2 regions of the Streptomyces sp. NPDC004838 genome follow, and region 1 is predicted to be linked to the other one. Evidence: predicted binding sites of a transcription regulator. Region 1 holds the regulator's gene; the other holds the start of a gene.
What was found. The regulator HspR, encoded in region 1, represses chaperone genes until heat shock. The targets are predictions, from matches to a motif close to TTGAGNNNNNNNNNCTCAA.
Positions count from the first base shown of each region.

Region 2: lon (endopeptidase La) is a predicted target of HspR. The motif match lies at 2,409-2,427, and genes of this name have one in related genera.

Region 1 is NZ_JBSGAW010000023.1:102,224-106,640, forward strand. Features, by position in the region: gene ACWEFL_RS24740 ((2Fe-2S)-binding protein) at 222-542, opposite strand; gene ACWEFL_RS24745 (hypothetical protein) at 539-811, opposite strand; gene ACWEFL_RS24750 (helix-turn-helix transcriptional regulator) at 938-1,921, shown strand; gene ACWEFL_RS24755 (heat shock protein transcriptional repressor HspR) at 2,319-2,780, opposite strand; gene dnaJ (molecular chaperone DnaJ) at 2,787-3,968, opposite strand; gene grpE (nucleotide exchange factor GrpE) at 4,032-4,417, opposite strand, start outside.
Region 2 is NZ_JBSGAW010000001.1:324,128-328,544, forward strand. Features, by position in the region: gene lon (endopeptidase La) at 1-2,386, opposite strand, end outside; gene ACWEFL_RS01325 (spermidine synthase) at 2,556-3,338, shown strand; gene ACWEFL_RS01330 (response regulator transcription factor) at 3,430-4,170, shown strand; gene ACWEFL_RS01335 (HAMP domain-containing sensor histidine kinase) at 4,167-4,417, shown strand, end outside.

The DNA.
Region 1 (4,417 bases):
CGCCGCCGACCCCGAGGAGTCGAGCCCGGAGGACGCCCGAACCCGCACCGGACAAGACCCCGCGCCCCCTGCGGCAGCATGCAACCCGCACGGACAAGCCCCCGCGCCGCCCGCGCGGCCCAGCGCACACGCAGCACAGCGGCGCCATCGCGTTTCAGGTCCGCGATGGCGCCGCTGTGTGGGGGTAGTGCCGGAGCGATTTGGAACGACGGGGGAATCGCTCAGGCACTGCGGGGGGTGGCGGTGGTGGTGTCGGGCTCGGCCATCTGGTGGTCGCGCTGGTCCAAGTTGACGAAGATCATGCCGTACCGGATGGCACAGCGGACCGGCTGCGGTGCACCACGCGGCCGCCGGAGGCATCGGTACGCGCGGACGTCCTCGTCCTCCTCACGAGCCACGACGATCGGCTCTCCGAACAGGGTGACCATCAACGAGTCGCCGCTGTGGGGAATCGCCGTGACCAGGTCGATGAAGTGCCAACCCGAGCGGTAGGCCGTCTCCATCTCGCGCCGGAAGGTCCGGTCGTCCGGGGGAACGGTCATGCTCGTGCGCTTTCGGGAGAGAGCTCCCAGGAGGGCTCGCCGACGATGACTCCGACGGAGACGGCGCCGCCCCACGAGGTGTCCGGCGGAAGGTTCCCGCCCCACGCCGTGTCCGGGGCGGCCGACTCCCACGAAGGCTCGCCTTGGGACCCCGCCGTCACCGTGCCGACGGAGCGGGCTTCCCAGGAGGGCTCACCGCTGTAAGCCACCGCACCCAGCGCGGCCGCCGCCAGGGCAAGGGCACATAGAGCACGTACCGTCCTAGACATGGGTGTTCTCCACCTCATTTGATCATTCCTCCTCCCCCGCGCATAAGACGATGTCTCACTCCGAACGCTTGCACCAGCGACGGCAGGCATCATGTTCCTGTATTGCAGGAACATGAGGGGGTACATATGGCGTCTATCGAGGGCGAAGTCGGACACCCTCACTCAGACGGCAAGCTGTGCGAGGCGGGAAAGAGTCTTTACATCACCGCTCTGCGCACCGGGCGTATCGCCCGGTCAGTAGCCGAATCCACACCGTGTCTCTTCGACCTCGCCCTGCTCGACCCGGATCCGTACGACGGCGAATGGCTCCATCCGGTCCCTCCAACCACCGCACTGTCACAGCTGATTCACCCCATCGAGAGGGAGATTCAGGAGCGGCGGCGACGGGCCGTGGCGCTCGCCGACGCTCTTGAGCCATTCATGGCGTTCACAGCTCAGAATTCCACCGTTCCACAGGGAATAACCGTCCTTGAGGGACTCAACCGCATCAACGCGACACTCGACCAGGTCACCGCCGACTGCACGCAGGAGCTTCTCACAGTCCAGCCGGGCAGCGGGCGCCAACCGCATTCCCTGGAGAAGGCGCTGCGCCGGGTAGAACCCCTGATCGAACGCGGTGTGCGGATGCGCACGCTTTATCAGCACACCGCCCGGCACCACCCCGCCACGCTCTCCTACATGGAGAAGGTCGCACCCGCCGGAGTGGAGGTGCGCACGCTCGAGGAGATCATCGACCGGCTGATCATCGTCGACCGGAAGGTCGCCTTCATCCCCGCGAGCAGCGACCGTCTCTTCGCACTGGAGCTGCGGCACAAGGGGATCGTCGAGTATCTGGTCGGCGTCTTCGAGCAGTTCTGGCTGCACGGACTTCCGTGGGAGCAGCCGATCTCGTACGGACCCGATCTGGACGGCATCACCGGAGTCCAGCGTTCCATCGCGAAGCTGCTGGTGGAGGGCCATGTGGACGAGGCGATCGCACGCCGGCTGGGGATGAACGTCCGCACCTGCCGGGCCCATATCGCCAAGCTGGGGTCCTCGCTCGGCAGCGGCAGCCGTACCCAACTGGGTTATCTCATCGCGCAGTCGGGGGTTCTGGAGCACGACTCCTGAGACCGTCGCCCCCGGAGTTCACCGGGGGCGACGGTTTCCAGCCGAACGGCGGGAAGACCAGGGCCGGGTGGTTCCGGGGCCCGGCCCGGACAACGACCGGTACACCGCCCGGACCCGAGCGACCGACGGCACCCCCGAGCGAAACGCGCCAGACGGCGCGGTGCCGGGCGATAAACCTCCGGCAGCGGGTTTACCTCGCCGCACGGCTGTACGGGCCCGAGTGGGCCGCGCAGGCCCATCCACGCGGCAGCGCAACGCCGTTGAGGCGCGCGGAGAGCGCGCGGAGGCCCGCCGGAGCCCGCCGCAGCCCGGCAAAGACCCGCGGAGCCCGACCAGGGTCCGACCGGGGTCCGTCCGTGGGAACCCCCCGAGGACACTCCCGTACGCGCCTGCGCGCCTACTCGCCCCTCTTGGGCCGCCACACCACCAGCGCGCTCGCCTGCTGCACATCCTCGTACGGCACGAGATCGCGCCGGTACGAGGCATGCACCTGCGCCTCGCGCTGCCGCATCGCCGCCGCCGCGCCCTCGACCGCCGCCGACAGCTCGGCGACCCTGGACTGAAGCGCCGCGACCTGGTTCTCCAGTTCGATGATGCGCTTGATCCCGGCGAGGTTGATGCCCTCGTCCTGCGACAACTGCTGGACGGTGCGCAGCAGTTCGATATCGCGGGCGGAGTAGCGCCGCCCCCGGCCCGCGGTGCGGTCCGGGGAGACCAGGCCCAGCCGGTCGTACTGGCGCAGAGTCTGCGGGTGCAGGCCGGAGAGCTGGGCCGCCACCGAGATGACGTACACCGGCGACTCATCGGTCAGCTGGTAGGGGTTGCGACGCCTACCGTCCCTCGGGTCCCTTCCGTCCATGGACTCTCATGCTCCCTTCGCGGCCTGGAACAACTCGGCCCTCGGGTCCTCGTCCGCGGTGGCTTCGCGGTACGCCTCCAGCGCTTCCTTCGCCTTGTCGCTCAGATCCTTGGGAACCGCGACCTCGACGGTGACCAGCAGGTCACCACGGGTGCCGTCCTTGCGGACAGCTCCCTTGCCGCGGGCGCGCATCGTCCGTCCGTTGGGTGTTCCGGCGGGCAGCTTCAGCGTCACCGGCGGTCCGCCGAGGGTGGGCACCTTCACCTCGCCGCCGAGCACCGCCTCGGTGTAGGTGACGGGCACGGTGACCGTGAGGTTGGCGTCCCTGCGGCCGAACACGGGGTGCGCGCCGACGTGGACGACGACGTAGAGATCGCCGGCCGGGCCGCCCCGCTCACCGGGCGCGCCTTTGCCGCGCAGCCGGATCCGCTGGCCGTCGAAGACGCCCGCCGGGATCCTGACCTGCATGGTCCGCGAGGAACGGGCGCGCCCGCTGCCCTTGCAGACCTCGCACGGGTCCTGCGCGATCAGACCGCGCCCCTTGCAGTCCACACACGGGTCGGTCAGCGAGAAGGAGCCGCTGCCGCCGCGCGAGACCTGCCCGGTGCCGACGCAGGTCGGACAGACGCGGGGGGTGCCGTTCTTGTCACCGGTGCCCGCGCACGCCTTGCACGCGGCCGAGCTGGACATCCGCAGCGGGACCGTGGCCCCGTCGACCGCCTCGGTGAAGCTGAGCGTGACCTCGGATTCGATGTCCTGGCCGCGGCGCGGCTGAACGCGTGTGCCCGCGCCCGCGCCGCGGTTGAACAGCCCGCCGAAGACATCGCCGAGACCGCCGCCGAAGCCACCGGCTCCCTGCTGCTGCCCGCCCTGGGCGCCTCCGAAGAGGTCGCCCAGGTCGAAGTTGAAGGAACCGCCGGCGGCACCGGGACCGGGCCTGAAGCCGCCATTGCCGAAGAGAGCCCGAGCGTCGTCGTACTCCTTGCGCCGCTTGGCGTCCCCGAGGATGTCGTTCGCCTCGGAGATCTCCTTGAAACGCTCTTCGGCCTTGGTGTCGCCCTTGTTGGCGTCCGGATGGAACTCGCGGGCGAGCTTCCGGTACGCCTTCTTGATCTCCGCCTCGGTGGCGTCCTTGGGGACGCCGAGGACCTTGTAGTAGTCCTTCTCGACGAAGTCCTTCGTGCTCATCGACGTCCCTCCTTCCGGACGGTCCTCCGGACGTTCACTTCCTCCGCGACTTCCTCCGCAGCGTCAGCCCTCGTCCGGGCCACCGCTCTCCTCGCCGTCAGCCGTCGCTCCCTTGGAGTCCTTGGCGTCCTGGGAATCCTTGGCGGACGCCGGGGCCGCGCCCGGCTGGGGCTCGGCCACCGCGACCCGCGCCGGGCGGATGGTCCGCTCGCCCATGCGATACCCCGGCTGGAGCACCGCGACGCACGTCGTCTCGGTGACATCCGGGGCGTAGCTGTGCATCAGCGCCTCGTGGATCGTCGGGTCGAAGGGCTCGCCCTCCTTGCCGAACTGCTGGAGGCCCATCTTCGCCACCGCCGTCTCCAGCGATTCGGCGACCGACTTGAAACCGCCCACCAGCTCCCCGTGGTCACGGGCGCGGCCGATGTCGTCGAGCACGGGCAGCAACT
Region 2 (4,417 bases), on a different contig from region 1:
CCGGTGCCAGCGCGATGTCCAGCACCTGGCGGACGTCCGTCACCGGGTGCACCTCCAGCGAGTCGAGGATCTCGGCCGGGACGTCGTCCAGGTCCGCCTCGTTCCGCTTCGGGATCACGACCGTCGTGATGCCCGCCCGGTGCGCGGCCAGCAGCTTCTGCTTCAGACCGCCGATGGGCAGCACCCGCCCGGTCAGCGACACCTCACCCGTCATCGCCACATCCGTACGGACCAGCCGTCCGGAGAGCAGCGAGGCGAGGGCCGTCGTCATCGTGATGCCCGCGCTCGGCCCGTCCTTCGGGACCGCGCCGGCCGGGAAGTGGATGTGCACCCCCCGGTCCTTGAGATCGGCGACCGGCAGTTCGGTCTCCGCCCCGTGCGAGCGCAGGAAGCTCAGCGCGATCTGCGCCGACTCCTTCATCACATCGCCGAGCTGGCCGGTGAGGGTCAGCCCCGAGGCGCCCGTCTCCGGGTCGGCGAGCGACGCCTCGACGTAGAGGACGTCTCCGCCGGCGCCGGTGACCGCGAGACCGGTGGCGACGCCGGGCACGGCGGTACGGCGCTCGGCCGGGTCCTGCGCGGACTCGGGAACGTGGTGCGGCCGCCCGATCAGACCGCGCAACTGCTCGGCCCCGATGGTGAAGGGCAGCTCCTGGTCGCCCAGTTCGTGCTGGGCGGCCACCTTGCGCAGCAGCCTGGCGATCGAGCGCTCCAGGTTACGGACGCCGGCCTCGCGGGTGTACTCGCCGGCCAGCTTGCGCAGCGCCGAGTCGTCCAGGACGACCTCTCCGGCCTCCAGGCCCGCCCGCTCCAGCTGACGCGGCAGCAGGTGGTCCCGTGCGATGACGACCTTCTCGTCCTCGGTGTAGCCGTCGAGCCTGACGAGCTCCATCCGGTCGAGCAGGGCCTCCGGGATGGCCTCCAGCACATTCGCGGTGGCCAGGAAGACGACGTCGCTCAGATCGAGTTCGACCTCCAGGTAGTGGTCGCGGAAGGTGTGGTTCTGCGCGGGGTCCAGCACTTCGAGGAGGGCGGCGGCCGGGTCTCCCCGGAAGTCCGAGCCGACCTTGTCGATCTCGTCGAGGAGGACCACCGGATTCATGGACCCGGCCTCCTTGACCGCCCGCACGATCCGGCCGGGCAGCGCGCCCACGTACGTACGCCGGTGGCCGCGGATCTCCGCCTCGTCCCGGACACCGCCGAGCGCGACCCGGACGAACTTGCGTCCCATCGCGTGCGCGACGGACTCGCCGAGTGAGGTCTTCCCGACGCCGGGCGGGCCGACGAGCGCCAGAACCGCGCCCCCGCGCCGCCCGCCGACCACGCCCAGCCCCCGGTCGGCGCGCCGCTTGCGCACCGCCAGGTACTCGGTGATCCGTTCCTTCACGTCCTGAAGGCCCGCGTGCTCGGCGTCGAGGACGTTCTTCGCGCCCCGGATGTCGTACTCGTCCTCGGTGCGCTCGTTCCACGGCAGCTCGAGAACGGTGTCCAGCCAGGTGCGGATCCAGGAGCCCTCGGGGCTCTGGTCGCTGGAGCGCTCCAGCTTCTCGACCTCCTTGAGGGCGGCCTCGCGCACATGCCCCGGCAGATCGGCCGCTTCCACGCGGGAGCGGTAGTCGTCGGACTCCTCGCCCTCCGCCTCGCCGTTCAGCTCGCGCAGTTCCTTGCGTACGGCTTCGAGCTGCCGGCGCAGCAGGAACTCGCGCTGCTGCTTGTCCACGCCTTCCTGGACGTCCTTGGCGATGGACTCGGCGACGTCCTGCTCGGCGAGGTGCTCGCGCAACTGCTCGGTGGCGAGCTTGAGCCGGGCCACCGGGTCGCCGGTGTCCAGCAGCTCGATCTTCTGGGCGGTGGTCAGGAACGGCGAGTATCCGGAGTTGTCGGCGAGCTGGGACACGTCGTCGATCTGCTGGACGCGGTCGACGACCTGCCAGGCACCGCGCTTTTTCAGCCAGTTTGTGGCGAGAGCCTTGTACTCCTTGACCAGCTCGGCGATCTGACCGGGAAGAGGGTCGGGCACGGTCTCCTCGACACGGGTCCCCTCGACCCAGAGAGCGCCACCGGGTCCCGTGGTGCCGGCGCCGATCCGCACCCGGCTGCGGCCGCGGATGAGCGCGCCGGGATCGCCGTCGGAGAGCCGTCCGACCTGCTCGACGGTCCCGAGCACACCGGTCGCGGCGTACGTCCCGTCCACCCGAGGAACAAGCAGCACCTTCGGCTTGCTTGCACCGGAGGAACGCGCGGCGGCCTGCGCGGCCTCCACCGCCGCCCGCACCTCCGCGTCGGTCAGGTCCAGCGGCACCACCATTCCGGGCAGCACGACCTCGTCGTCGAGGGGCAGCACGGGCAGGGTCAACGGTGTGAACGCTTGGGACTCAGCAGCCATGATCTCCCCTTAGGCAGTGAAGTTGAGCTATGTGGACTCAATGCACGGGAGCCGCGAGTTGTTCCCCGGCCCTTGTTCGCTCTGAGCGATCACACCTTGTTCTGCGGCTCGGTTCACTTCCGGGGCGACACCCGACCGAAGACCGCTCCGCGAACGGCCTACCGTGGCCATGAGCCGGACCCGAACCCCCGACCGGAGGCCCGCCGTGACGACAGCCCGGACCATCGACCGACGCCATGGGCCCTATGGGGAGGTCGTCCTGCGGGAGCGCGGCGATCACCACGAGATCATCGCCAACGGGTGTTTCCTGATGGACACCTCGGACGGCCGCTCGGAGCGGCTGCTGATCGATGCCGCGTACGCCGCGCTCACCACCTCCGCCGCGGCGAGAACGTCCGAAAACCGCCCATCGGGAAGCCCGACGGAAGACCCGACCGAAAGCCCCGTGGAACCCCTGCCGCATCCCCCCGCCCTCCTCATCGGCGGACTCGGTGTCGGGTTCTCCCTCGCCCACGCCGCGGCCGGCCCCCACTGGGGGCGCATCGCCGTCGTCGAGAGGGAAGAGGCGATCGTCGACTGGCATATGACCGGGCCCCTCGCCCGTATCTCCCGCGACGCGCTCGCCGACCCCCGCAGTGTGATCGTGCGCGAGGACCTTCTCACTCATCTCCGTGACACGGACGACCTCTATGACGCACTCTGTCTGGATATCGACAACGGTCCCGACTGGACCGTCACCGACGACAACGAGGCTCTGTACGCACCGGCCGGACTCGCGCTCTGCCGAAGGCGGCTGAGGCCCGGCGGAGTGCTCGCCGTATGGTCCGCGCAGCCCTCGTCCGCATTCGAGGAGGCACTGCGGAATGCCGGGTTCAGCGGGGTAAGAACCGAAGAGGTGAGGGTTGCCCGGGGCGTACCCGACGTGGTCCACCTCGCCGTTCGGCCTGCGTAGCCTCGACCAGGGACGTGCCTCTACTGTGCTGAGCTACACACCGGATCTACAACGAGCGTGAATCTCCCGAGAGCGCTTACAGGGGCGGGCGATGGAACAGACACACACCACCACCCACAATGGCGTCGCGGCCACACCCGGCGCCCAGCGGCGGGTGCTGGTCGTCGAGGACGATTCGACGATCGTCGACGCCATCGCCGCGCGGCTGCGGGCGGAGGGCTTCCTGGTGCAGACGGCCGTCGACGGCCCGGCGGCCGTGGACGCGGCCGAGGCGTGGCAGCCGGATCTGATGGTGCTCGATGTGATGCTGCCCGGCTTCGACGGTCTGGAGGTCTGCCGCAGGGTCCAGGCGCAGCGCCCGGTTCCCGTGCTGATGCTGACCGCGCGTGACGACGAGACCGACATGCTGGTGGGGCTGGGCGTCGGCGCGGACGACTATATGACCAAGCCGTTCTCCATGCGGGAGCTGGCGGCGCGGGTGCATGTGCTGCTGCGCCGGGTGGAGCGGGCGGCGCTGGCGGCGGTGACACCCCGTAGCGGGATTCTCCGTCTGGGTGAGCTGGAGATCGATCACGCCCAGCGGCGGGTACGGGTCCGGGGCGAGGACGTCCATCTGACGCCGACCGAGTTCGATCTGCTGGTCTGCCTGGCGAACACGCCCCGTGCGGTCCTCTCCCGCGAGCAGTTGCTCGCGGAGGTGTGGGACTGGGCGGACGCGTCCGGCACCAGAACCGTGGACAGCCATATCAAGGCGCTGCGGCGGAAGATCGGCGCGGAGCGGATCCGTACGGTCCACGGGGTCGGATACGCGCTGGAGACGCCCGCGCCATGAGGCGGCCGAGCTGCGAGGCGCGGGCCGGGCGGGCGGGAAGGACCGTCTCCATCTCGATCAAGACGAAGCTCGGCGTGCTCGTCGTCGTCTCGGTCTTCATCACCACGGGTCTGCTGCTGGTGGCGTTGCGGACCTCGACCGAGGTGCGTTTCATCACCGTCTTCTCGGTGATAGCGACCCTGCTGATCACGCAGTTCTTCGCGCATGGCCTGACCGCGCCGCTGGACGAGATGAACACGGTGGCGAA